3 regions of the Synechocystis sp. PCC 7339 genome follow, and region 3 is predicted to be linked to each of the others. Evidence: predicted binding sites of a transcription regulator. Region 3 holds the regulator's gene; each other region holds the start of a gene.

Region 1 (4,265 bases), 1.6 Mb from region 3:
GTCTCGGGGGAAGTGGTGGCTTTTTGTTGGTCAAATAACTGTTGCAGTTTGGCCAACTGGGGAGACGCCATGGGCAGAGGCTGGCCATTGTTAAGATAATTTTCTAACTGCTGCCATTCCCTTGGCCCCAGACTGCGGAGTAAATGTTGCTGCTCCAGGGTAAAAATATTGGTGTCTATGTAGGGAAAAGTGCCGGCCAGATAACGGAGCTGATTGATGGCATCTAGATATTGGCTTCTTTGCTGCTTCAGTTGGGCGGTTAGCTCATTGTCCCGTTGTAAGCGGGGGATAGTTCCAGCCCGCACTTCTTTCCGCTTTTCTTCTGTGGTTCTTTCGTCCACAAAACTGCCATCTTCCGGCGCGTAGATGGTGTAGGGAGATTCGGTACCAACACTGAGCTGGGGTTGGTTATAAAAACGGTAACCCACTACCCCTGTGAGGGAAACCACGGTAATCCCCAACATAACTGGTGGGTGGGCAATGCGGACAAACTTAGAGCGATGGATTTTTTGCCAAATGGTTTCGTCCTGGGACGGGGGCACCGTTGTCCTGGGGGAGGGGGGGCTGGGCGAAGTGGACTTTTTTAGTTGGGAAACCACTGCTTGGCGGAGGGCAAAGATTGCTTTCATAGCACCAATGGGTGGGCAACAGCTGGAAAATGTTGGGCTATCCAGTTAGTTGCCGTGGGTGGGGAGGATTTGTCCATATTCCTGTTGAGAGACTAATTTTAGACTAGATCGACGTTGCATTCCCAACGGGGGGCCACGGCCAAGGGAAGGTGTTCCTGGCCGGAACCAGCACGAAGCCGACCAGACCATCTTTGCCAAAGCCGTTGCCCCAAGGGCAAAAAGTTGGCGCGCACTGCGGAGCGATGGTCTTTTGTTAAGGCTTGTTGGCTAATCTCCATACCATTATAAGCTCCCACTAGGGCGAGGGTTAAGGGGGGTAAAATTCCGGGGTCAGGATTCAGGTCGGGGTCATTCGCTTGATTTTCGTTGGGAAGTGAGTCGGCGATCGCCTTGGGGTGGGGTTGGTTCATGCTCTGCAATTGGCGAATAATCAAGCGGGGTTGGGCAGGGTTTTTACCCCAGAGATAAATGGCGGTACCCACTACATCGATCCAGGGGTCTGGGCTTTGGCCGATGGTCTGGGGGGCATAATTTTGCAAACATTCGGCGATCGCCGTTAGCTGATTGAGGAAAATCGGGGAGAATGCTGGGGCCGGGCCAACGGGCCACCATCTCTCCGGTTGCCTCAGCAGGGCGGGCAACTGGGGGACAGTAAATCTCTCCGACAGGATGAGGGTCAATAGCCTTTGCCACAGCAATAGTGCTGGCTGGGACTGATCGCCACCGTTCCATTCAGGGCAATGATTCTGACAAAGATGGCACCAGTGGGATAAATCCTGCCTAAAGCCCAGGGGATTTTCGTGGTGGTACAGGGCCAAAACAATTAACCAATTCACCAACTGGGGCGGAGTCAAGGCCGGTTGGCGAGACAAGACCTTTTGCCAAAATGTTTGCGGTAAAGGGGTTTGGTAGGGGGCGGCCAAAACATGGCCCCAGGCTTCGTGCCATGGATACCCACTGGCTTGGTTTGATTGACACTGCCTTTGGTCTTTTCCTCCCAGGGCTAGGAGTAAACAAGCTTGGAAACGGGAAAGGTAAGAAAGGGCCATGGTGGAGCGGTAATCTAAGACAGTGTTAAGTGTGGGAAGTTTGTAGTTTGTCCATTGTTGATGATTTTGCCCATCCCCAAAGGGCCGCCATCTCTGCTCTGCGATCGCCATGGTTGAAAATGTTGCGACAGTACCGGGCGATCGCCGTTATTCGTACCGATTCCCTCAACCTAAGTGTGCAATTGGCCAAGGTGGCCATCGAAGCGGGTATGGGGTTAGTGGAAATTACCTGGAACAGTGACCGACCAGGGGACACCATTGCCCATCTGCGCCATCAATTTCCCCATTGTGCCATTGGTACGGGTACGGTGCTCCGTCAGGAAGATTTGCTCCAAGCCATTGCCAGTGGGGCCCAATTCTGTTTTACCCCCCACAGTGAGCCGGAGTTAATTACCAGCGCCGTTGCCCATGGCATACCGATTATTCCCGGTGCTTTTTCCCCCACAGAGATTGTCCAAGCCTGGCAGAGGGGCGCCACCGCCGTCAAAGTTTTCCCCATTAAAACCTTGGGGGGAGTGGACTACATTCAAGCTCTCCAGGGGCCCCTCGGCCAAATCCCCCTCATTCCCACTGGAGGGGTAACCTTGGAAAATGCTCAAGCTTTCCTGGCCTGCGGGGCGATCGCTGTGGGTCTATCCGGCCAGCTATTCCCTCCCCATTTAGTAAAAACCAAAGCCTGGACAGAAATTGGCGATCGGATCCGCACCTTGCTGGAGCAAATCCAGACCGCAAGGGTTTAATAGTACAAAAAGACGATTGACCCCATGGCAAAAAGCAGCCCAGTCGTCAAAGTCCGCAGGTTTACACCGAATTTTCCATTTGAAAAGTAGTAAATCATACAGAAAACAATCATGTAAAAATTGAATACTCTAATGGTTTGATGTCCGAAAAAGTCTAGTTTCTTCTATTCTTCGACCAAATCTATGGCAAAGCACTATCACAGAGCTGGCTTAATAATTTGGGAGAAATGAGTGGCGGAGGACTTTCGTAGAACAATGTAGATTAAAGTACAAAATGTCTAATTCGATATTGTCTAAACTAAATGTGGGTGAGAGGAGTCCTGTTAATCGGACACATTCCTCGCGTGCTGGGGCAGAAGAATCCTCTCTTTTTCGCTTTGTACGTCGTAAAATTAATTCCCCTTGGCTAGCCTGTATTCCCCTTACCGCTCTGATTGTGGTGCTGTGGAACGCTGCGGCGATCGCCCAAGATGTGCAGATACTCGACATCACGGTGGTTAACGAAAATGTTGCTACCCTCCAGGGTTACCTGAACACCATCTGGATTTTGATAGCCGCCATTTTGGTTATCTTCATGAATGCTGGTTTCGGTATGTTGGAAACCGGCCTTTGTCGCCAAAAAAATGCCGTTAACATTCTGACCAAAAACCTGATCGTTTTTGCCCTGGCTACCTTAGCCTACTGGGCGCTCGGGTTTTCTTTTATGTTTGGTAGCACCGAAAATTCCTTCATCGGTTTTGGAGGATTTTTCCTGAGCGGCGACCACTCCAACTACGGTTTAGACCCCTTTCCTGGGGGCCTGCCGGTGACAGTGTTTTTCCTTTTCCAGGTTGCGTTCTCCGCCACCGCTGCCACCATTGTTTCCGGTGCTGTTGCTGAACGGATCAAATTTAACGAGTTTCTGATTTTCAGCGTTCTGCTAGTGGGCGTCGCCTACCCCATCACCGGTCACTGGACCTGGGGCGGAGGCTGGCTAAGCTCTATTTCCATCATGGGGGCAGAAGGCTTTTCCGATTTTGCCGGTTCCACAGTGGTGCACTCCGTTGGAGGCTGGGCTGCTCTGGTGGGGGCTTGGATGTTGGGTCCGCGGCTGGGCAAATTTGTTGATGGCCGACCCGGTGCTATTCCTGGCCACAACATGGGTTTTGCCATGCTCGGTTGCCTGATTCTCTGGATTGGCTGGTTTGGGTTTAACCCTGGTTCTGAATTGGCCGCTAATGAAAATTGCGCCTACATTGCCGTAACCACTAACCTCGCCGCCTCGGCTGGGGGAGTCACCGCCACCTTCACCTCTTGGATTAAGGATGGTAAACCCGATTTAACCATGGTAATTAACGGTGTATTGGCCGGTCTGGTGGGCATCACTGCCGGTTGTGCTGGGGTTTCTTTCTGGGGCGCCGTTATTATCGGCGGCATTGCCGGTATTTTGGTTGTTTACTCCGTTGCCTTCTTCGACAAAATTAAAATTGATGACCCTGTAGGTGCCATTTCCGTTCACTTGGTCAACGGTATGTGGGGCACCCTCGCAGTGGGCTTTTTTGCCAAAGAAGGTGGATTGCTTTATGGCGGCGGCATTGGTCAACTGATTATCCAAATCATTGGTATTGCTGCCACCGGTGCTTTCACCGTCATCTTCAGCTTTGTAGTCTGGACGATCCTGAAGCAAACCATGGGTATCCGAGTCTCCGGCGAAGAAGAAATGATTGGTTTGGACATCGGCGAACACGGCATGGAGGCCTACACTGGCTTTGTTAAAGAAACCGACTCCTTTGGGGGCGCTGTTTCCAGTGCCGCTGTGTCTGAATAGTTGACTTTGGGTGGAAGGATAAATTTTATCCCTTCACCTA
Region 2 (4,265 bases), 1.7 Mb from region 3:
ATTCTCGCACCTGGGAAACGGAACCCGGAGCTGAACCAAGGGCAGGAAAATATAAATTTTGAATACTGTCAATGATGGCCACCTGGGGTTGCAGGGCTTCCAATTCCCGCAAAATATCCTCCAAATTAGTTTCTGGCAAAACAAATAAATTACCGTCATGGGGAAGTTTTTCCTCGGTAATGTTGCTGTCGCTAGCATTGACGGTTTGGGTAATACCTAAACGGGTGGCCCGGAGCTTAATTTGCTGTCCCGACTCCTCCGCTGAAACGTATAAAATCCTTGGCAAGCGGGTGGCCAACTGGAAAGCCACTTGGAGTAACAAAGTTGATTTACCAATGCCTGGGTCTCCCCCAATTAAAATTAACGCCCCAGGGACAATGCCCCCCCCAAAACCCGGTCTAACTCCCCATAGCCAGAGGGAAAACGTCCTTGATTTTCCTGGTGAATTTGAGAAAACGTTAAAGCCCTCTGGGGTTGCCCAGTTTTTACCCTGGAAGAACCGGATTTTTTTGCCCCTAAACTACGGCGGTTAGTACCGCTAGAAGTAGCATTGACCAACTCTTCCTGTAGAGTGCCGTACTCATGACATTTAGGACAACGGCCAAACCATTGGGCATGGTCCGCTCCACAGGCAGAGCAAACAAACTTTGTCCGGGCTTTAGCCATGGGTGCCAAGGAGAATAAACTTAGGGCCCTATCTTGACCTAATCACCCCAAATCGAGCAAGAAGCAAGAAAAAACCACTGGCCCATTCAGATCCCGCCAAGGGGAAATCAATGTGACCAATGGCCCTAATAACTCAAACCATCAAACAGTGATCAGTGTTATGGCTATTTACTCGGTTAAAAACGATGCCAACCTAGCTGGCTTTGAACTTACCGGGATTTTCCACGTCGGTTCGGGTCCAATCGCAGGTGAAACCTTTGGTTTCCGGTACAAATTGGTTCCAGGGGATGGGATCAACGGGGCCTTCACTAGACCAAACAATGGTGAACTGACCTTCGTCGTTAACTTCCCCGATGCGGACAGTTTTGGAAATGTGGTGGTTGGGTTGCATGGTCACCATGCCCTCTGGGGCGTCAAAGGTTTGACCGATCGCCGCCGCCCGGACTTTTTCTAGCCCTTCGGGAGTTTCACCCACATCTCCAGCCGCTTCCACCGCGGCTTTCCAGAGGTAAACGGAAATATAGGCCGCTTCCATGGGGTCATTGGTCACCCGGTCTTCACCATACTTGGCTTTAAAGGCGGCCACAAACTTCTGGTTGGCGGGGGTATCCACGCTTTGGAAATAGTTCCAAGAAGCAAATTGACCAAGGAGGTACTCCTTACCAATTTGTCGTACTTCCTCTTCCGCCACACTCACGGACATAACCGGATATTTGTCGGGGGTCAAACCAGCAGATTGGATCTGTTTGAAGAAGGCAACGTTACTGTCCCCATTCAGGGTGTTGAAAATTACGCCACCATCGGGCAGAGCTTCCCGGATTTTGGTGATGATGGGGGTAACTTCAGTGTTGCCCAGGGGCAGGTAATCTTCCCCAACGGTTTCGCCACCTTTGGCTTTTAATTGCTCTTTGATAATGGTGTTGGCAGTGCGGGGGAACACATAATCAGAACCCACTAGGAAGAACTTATTCCCCTTGTTTTCCAACAACCAATCCACCGCTGGTTCAATTTGCTGGTTAGGAGCGGCACCGGTGTAGAAAATATTTTTAGAACATTCTTGCCCTTCGTACTGTACCGGGTACCAAAGCATGTGGTTTTTAGCTTCAAATACGGGCAGTACTGCTTTACGGCTAGCGGAAGTCCAACAACCGAAGACGTTAACTACTTTGTCTTGGTCAATCAACTTCGCTGCTTTTTCCGCAAAGGTGGGCCAATCGGAAGCACCATCTTCTTTGATGGCCTGAATTGGCCGACCCAATACTCCACCGGCCGCATTAATTTCCTCGATCGCCAGTTCCGCCGCTTCCACTACGGTGGTTTCACTGATGGCCATGGTGCCACTGAGGGAGTGGAGCAAACCAACTTTGACCGGTTCCCCGGTGGGGGCCATTCCTTCTGTGGGGGTGTCGGTGGGTTCAGTGGTCGGTTCTGTCCCACCACCACAGGCTTTGAGCAATAGACTGGCGCCTAGGGTTGCTGATCCATACAGCAAAAATTTACGTCTTCCAAAAGGGTTAGTCATACGCGAAAAATTATTACCTCGTAAGGATTCTAAATATGCTTGTTGGCTGGTGGAGAGGAGTTATTGGGCGGAAACAGTGCTCTTAAAAAGTTTTTATCCGCAGTTTATTTAGGTCAACAAGGGAAGCCATTTCCGAGAATAGGTTCACCGGAAACAAATAAGACCCCATACTACGAGCAGGTTAAGAAACAGTTATGTAGCATAGGATACCTTCTTTCCCTGGTTAAACGTATTTTTGGCCGGTTTTGCTCCCATTGTCAGGGAGGTTTGGCATTGGAACCGTTCAAAGGGAACAATCTTGATTATTGGCGATCGCCATGGTTTTCTAGACGATAGAGGGTAAGGAAAGTGGATTCCCACACCAAACGGGGCTGGACGTAGGCCGTTAGATATTTACGGGCTTTCTCCAAAATTTCTAGCCATTGCCGTTGGCCGTAGCTTTGCCAGTAATGGTATTGCAGATAATCCACCAACCAGAGTTGGGCACCATTGTCGAGGTTACTGTCCACCAGTTTGGCCAAATCAAACGCCGCCAGGGGATCGACGGGGGGGTGAATTAACTTTTGCCGCAGTTCAGCGGAGATACTTTGCATCTGTTCCCAGGCTTCAAACAAAATGCCGGGACTACCCTGGGCGATCGCCAAAAGTTCAGGGTGATTAAGGATTTCCTGACGGCCTAGCCTTTGCAAAATTTTGGCCATGTCATCTTCCTCCAAACGATAAAAGGGAATGCGCTGGCAACGGGAAACAATGGTGGGTAAGAGGGCATCGACGCTGGGGGCCAGCAGGATCAAAGTGGCCCGTCCTGGCTCCTCCAAGGTTTTTAGTAAAGCATTGGCCGCCCCTTCATTCATGGCTTGGGCTTCTTCAATCAGGATAACGGCTCTGTCCGCTTCCAAGGGGGGACGACTGAGGAAACGATTAATTTCTCGAATTTGTTCTACTCGAATTAGGGGAGCCGCCCTTCGTTTGAGCCCGGCTTGCTCGGCTTCGTAAGCGGTTAATAGTTTGCCCTGATGTTGAAAAGTTGGCTCTATTTTCAGTAAGTCAGGATGATTGCCGGCAAAAAAACGTTCCTGGCGATCGGGTTCAGATCCCCATCCCATTAATAAGGTTTCCCCAAAGGCCTTGGCGGCTAAACTTTTGCCTACCCCATCGGGACCCACCAACAAATAGGCTGGGGCAATGCGCTTCTGGGCGATCGCCTGGTGTAGTAAGGCAATGGCTTGGTCTTGGCCAAGGATGGATTGGAAGCGATTCATGGCCCTGCCCAACTTTGTTAACCTAAACAAGATTAATACTTAACTTTCCCTGCTCTTTTAACTATTCCATGCCCGAGTCTTTGCTTCTGCCCGCTGGCCTAATTTCCCTCTCCCTGGCGATCGCCGCTGGATTATATTTATTCACCGCCCGGGGCTATCAATCATCGGATTCCGTGGCCAACGCCTATGACCAATGGACGGAGGACGGCATTTTGGAATATTACTGGGGCGACCATATCCACCTCGGCCATTATGACGATCCCCCGGTGGCCAAGGATTTTATCCAATCAAAAATCGATTTTGTCCATGCCATGGCCCAGTGGGGAGGCTTGAATACACTTCCCCCAGGCACCACCGTGTTGGATGTAGGTTGCGGCATTGGTGGTAGCAGTCGCATTCTCGCTAAAGATTATGGTTTTAACGTTACAGGCATCACCATTAGCCCCCAGCAAGTCAAACGGGCTACGGAATTAACTCCCCCCGATGTAACGGCCAAGTTTGCAGTGGATGATGCCATGGCTTTATCATTCCCAGACGCTAGCTTTGACGTGGTGTGGTCAGTGGAAGCGGGGCCCCATATGCCCGATAAAGCCGTCTTTGCCAAGGAGTTAATGCGGGTGCTCAAACCAGGGGGAATTTTGGTAGTGGCGGATTGGAATCAACGGGACGATCGCCAGGTGCCGTTAAACCTTTGGGAAAAACCAGTGATGCGACAATTGTTGGATCAATGGTCTCACCCCGCCTTTGCCAGCATTGAAGGTTTTGCGGAAAACCTCGAAGCCACTGGGTTAGTGGACGGCCAGGTGACCACTGCT
Region 3 (4,265 bases):
GTAAAACACCCCCTTAAAAATTGTCAGAAATAGTCTGGGTGGGGAACTCATTGGGGGGAGCGATTATGCCATTGGTGCGACGGAACTGATCAATTTCTTTGATTAAGGCTCCCTCAGATTTTTGGCTAATTAGATAAAACTTGAATTCCTGATCCCGACTTAAATAAGCGGCGTGGGCGGCTCCATTTTCCACTAGAGGGCGGAAACTTTCGTCCCCAGCTACATACAACTGGAAGAAAGGCACCATGACAGCAGAGCCGTAGGCATGGAGCAAGTTGGGGTCAGGCAAGTTTAAGTTAATTGCTTCCACTGACTCCACTACGTTTTTGATGTTGGCATCAATTTTGGAGAAGTCTACGTGGGCTTGCCCTTCCATCAAGGTTAGATACTTATCACGACTGGCCAAACGGGGAAAAGAACGGGCCTGTTCCAACACAAAGGGAGTGGCTGGATCGTAACTGCCTCCAAGTAATAGAACCGGTACCGTAACCTTATGTAGTCCTGATACACCAAAGATCGCGCTGTTAACTGGATTGGCTGCTAGCACCGCTGCTACCCGGGAATCTCGAAAGTCGTAGTCAGACCGGGGTAGAGTCAAAGCATCGCACTGTAGTAGCAGGGCGGTATTAGGGACTCCTTGACCGATTTGACATTCTGATTCCAAAAAATTCCAATCGATGGTGGCTCCGGCCACGGCCAAAGCCCCATAACCGCCAAAGGAGTGCCCCCCCACCCCCACTTCAGTTAGGTTAAGGCGATCGCCAAATTCACTGGCATTAAGGCGTTCCAACTCATCGATGACATAACTGATGTCCTTTGGTCGGTCAATAAATTCCGTGGGATAGTAACCTTGGCGGGAAGTGCGGTTGAGCAGAGCCTTGGCCTGGAGAATGTCACTACCGGGGTGTTGGGGCAGAGCCACTACGAAACCATAGGAAGCCATTTTTTTGGCAGCAACATCGAAATCTTCAGGGCGAGAGGCTAAACCATGGGAAAAAACTAAAACTGGAGTTTTACCCGGTTTCCACCGTTGGGGGCGGTACACATCCACGTAAAAACGACGGTTACGACTTTGGTCGGTTAACCACCAGGTTTCCTTTGGAGCCACACCGTAGGGGCCCATTTCGGTGGGGTCAGGCAAGACGCTAAAGTCAATCTCCCCTTCTGAAGCGGCTTCAATTTCCGAGAGGGCAATCATTTTCTGGATAAAATGTTGGGACGCATCGACTAACAGTTGGGCTGCCCTGGCCCTCTGTTCTACGACTTCCCCTTGGAAATGAATGTCGGTGGGATACTTTCTAATAAAATTGATCAGGCTTAATCCCCCCTCGGGATCCTGAGCGGCCTGGACAATCGCCGCCCGAATACCATATTTGGAGTTAGCTCCCCAAGGCGCATTGAGAATAAACGCGGCCCGAGCTAAGGAATCTTCCCCCAGACTAGTGTTAAAAAAGTTGCTGAGCACAACGGGGTCCACCTCTGCCCGGAGCCCCATAATTTCCCTTAACTTGGTTAGTTTTTCTTCGGAGGCTCCCACTAGGTTGAATAAAAAGCTGAGATTGGAGTCCACAGTGCCATCTTGCACAAATCGTTCCAGGGATTCCACCCGCACTGTCAACTTGATTGGCCCGTAGGTAAAAAAGATATTTTCTGCAGTTTTGCCCGGTAATTGGATGGCGATCGCCGTGAGGGCTCCCAAACAAATGGACTGGAACCAACGACGGAGATTTGAGGGGAAAGTGACCATGGAAGCCATATTGGGGTTAATAAAAGGGCGGCAACAACCAAGTTGCTGGATTGGAGCAATAGGTGAGAAACCTGAGCTAATTCTAGGCAATTTTTTTGCCATTGCCCCCAACGTAAAAGTTATTTTTTTCTTCGTTACCTTTTGTTACCCGAAATTTAACGGAGCTAATCTAGACTGGACTATTGGTCACGGTTGCTCTGTCCACAGGATGGGAGATAATCTAGACGAGATCATTAGGGACCCTGACCATGCAGAAAGCCGACGAATTTGCCATCCACCTGTTTTTGTCCAATGGCCATAGGGAAGAAGTCCGCTTCATGACCATTCAAGATTTTCAAAAATGGTATAGCAACGAGGTTGTACCCAAGCACGACTCCCAGGAATTTATCAGTGTGCCGATTAAAAATATTCAAGGCGAGTACATGGTGGTGCGACCCTCGGCGATCGTTGCCATCCGGGTGGAACCAATTTTCTTTGGCAGTGTGGAGCGCATGTAGTCCATTGTGTATAATCTTGATACAGAATGGGGTTTTGCACTTCCCTTGATGCCCCCATTACCGTGAATGTGCATGGATCAGTCCTTAACCCAAGATCGTCCCCTAGCGGCAGTGTTTCGACGCTTAGGCAGTGAGTTGATGCCCCCGGTGGTGGAAACTTTTGATCGGAGTAAAACAATTTTTTTTCCTGGGGATCCGGCGGAACGGGTTTATTTTTTGCTTAAGGGAGCGGTTAAGTTATCTCGAGTCTACGAAGCGGGGGAAGAGATCACCGTTGCTCTGCTGAGGGAGAACAGTGTTTTTGGGGTATTATCATTAGTTACAGGACAACGTTCTGACCGTTTTTATCACGCAGTGGCTTTTACTCCGGTGGAGTTACTGTCTGCCCCCATTGAACAGGTGGAACAGGCTCTCAAGGAGCATCCCGACCTGTCATTGTTAATGTTGCAGGGCCTTTCTTCCCGGATCCTCCAGACGGAAATGATGATTGAAACCCTAGCCCACCGGGACATGGGTTCTCGTTTGGTTAGCTTTTTGTTGATCCTCTGTCGAGATTTTGGTGTACCTGCCCCGGACGGCATTCGCATTGACCTCAAGTTATCCCATCAGGCGATCGCCGAGGCGATTGGTTCCACCCGGGTAACGGTAACCAGACTCCTGGGAGATTTGCGGGAAGGCAATATGATCTCCATCACGAAAAAGAAAATTACCGTGCACAATCCCGTTGCTCTTAGTCAACAGTTTACCTAGCCAACCTCTATGACCAGTGCCTATATTCTGGTTCTTTCTGTCCTGATCCTGGGCGGGATCATTGCTGCGCTCGGGGATCATTTGGGCAGTAAGGTGGGGAAAGCTCGCCTGCGTTTGTTTAAACTACGACCCCGACAAACGGCGGTGGTGTTGACGGTAATTACTGGCACCCTAATTTCCGCTTCTACCCTGGGTATTTTGTTCACTTTTAGTAAATCCCTGCGGGAAGGGGTATTTCAACTGGATGATATTTTGGGTCAGTTGAGGGTGGCCAAAGCAGAATTAGAGCAGGCTAGCCAAGCCAAGGAAGAGATCGAATCAGAATTGAGTGAGGTACGTCAGGAGCAAAAGCTAGTAGAGGAGCGCAGTCAAGAGTTAGACCGTAATTACACCAGGGCATTGCAACTGTTACGTCGGGTGTCCCAGCAGTCTCGTAATTTACGTCAGGAAGTGGCTAATCTGTCGGCGGAAAGGGCGGAGTTAAATCGACAAAAGGACTCCCTATTGGCGGAAGCCACGGAGCTCCAGGATCAAGTGAAGTTGCGGGATCAGGAATTGTCCAAACGCCAAGAACGTATTGCTCAACAGGAAAAGGTTCTTGCCCGTCAGCAGGAACAGGTGAAGTCTTTGGAGCAGAGGTTTGCTTCTTTGGAAGCCCAGCGCCAACAACTACAGGCAGAAATCAATCAACGGGACACCAAAATTGATCAACTTGACCAGGCGATCGCCGCCAAAGATAATGACATCCAAGTGCGGGAAGAAAAATTACAGGGGCTAGAAACGGAACTCAGTTTCCTGCAAAGGGAAGTGGAAGAGCTAGAGCGTTATTACCAAGATTACCAAGAGTTGCGGGGACAACAAATTGCCATTCTGCGGGGTCAGTTATTGGCCTTTGGTGGCCTAAGGGTGGTAAACACCGAAGCTGTCAGTGGTGCGGTAGATCAATTATTACGACAGGCCAATCGCACCGCTCTGCAATTGGTCAAAACCCCCAATATGCCAGTGCCCGATGAACCCATTGTCCGGGTGACCACGGCCCAGGTAAATAGTATTAAGAACCAACTGCAACCAGGGCAGGAATATGTGATCCGGGTGTTGTCGGCGGGAAATTATGTGCAGGAAGAAAGGGAAATTCGGGTCTTTTTCGACGTGGTGCCCAACCGTCAAGTTTTCCGAGAATCTGAAACCATTGCCACCATTTCCCTCGAATCTTCCGATTTTAGCGAAGTTGATGTCCAAAAACGGATTGACTATCTCCTCGCCGCCGCCCA

Evidence for each region. The regulator NtcA, encoded in region 3, controls nitrogen genes in cyanobacteria. The targets are predictions, from matches to a motif close to GTANCNNNNGNTAC.
Region 1: a site for NtcA is predicted at 2,505-2,518, ahead of IQE94_RS03200 (ammonium transporter). Genes of this name have one in related genera too.
Region 2: a site for NtcA is predicted at 2,385-2,398, ahead of urtA (urea ABC transporter substrate-binding protein). Genes of this name have one in related genera too.

Annotation. Positions count from the first base shown of each region.
Region 1 covers NZ_CP063659.1:702,495-706,759, forward strand. Annotated here, with positions in the region: gene IQE94_RS03185 (HD family phosphohydrolase) at 1-629, opposite strand, end outside; gene IQE94_RS03190 (hypothetical protein) at 728-1,678, opposite strand; gene IQE94_RS03195 (bifunctional 4-hydroxy-2-oxoglutarate aldolase/2-dehydro-3-deoxy-phosphogluconate aldolase) at 1,768-2,418, shown strand; gene IQE94_RS03200 (ammonium transporter) at 2,693-4,225, shown strand.
Region 2 covers NZ_CP063659.1:222,698-226,962, reverse strand. Annotated here, with positions in the region: partial or broken gene radA (DNA repair protein RadA) at 1-666, opposite strand, end outside; gene urtA (urea ABC transporter substrate-binding protein) at 860-2,188, opposite strand; gene IQE94_RS01070 (DNA polymerase III subunit delta') at 2,491-3,450, opposite strand; gene IQE94_RS01065 (2-methyl-6-phytyl-1,4-hydroquinone methyltransferase) at 3,519-4,265, shown strand, end outside.
Region 3 covers NZ_CP063659.1:2,299,146-2,303,410, reverse strand. Annotated here, with positions in the region: gene IQE94_RS10970 (alpha/beta hydrolase) at 14-1,756, opposite strand; gene IQE94_RS10965 (hypothetical protein) at 1,996-2,244, shown strand; gene ntcA (global nitrogen regulator NtcA) at 2,317-2,994, shown strand; gene IQE94_RS10955 (DUF3084 domain-containing protein) at 3,004-4,265, shown strand, end outside.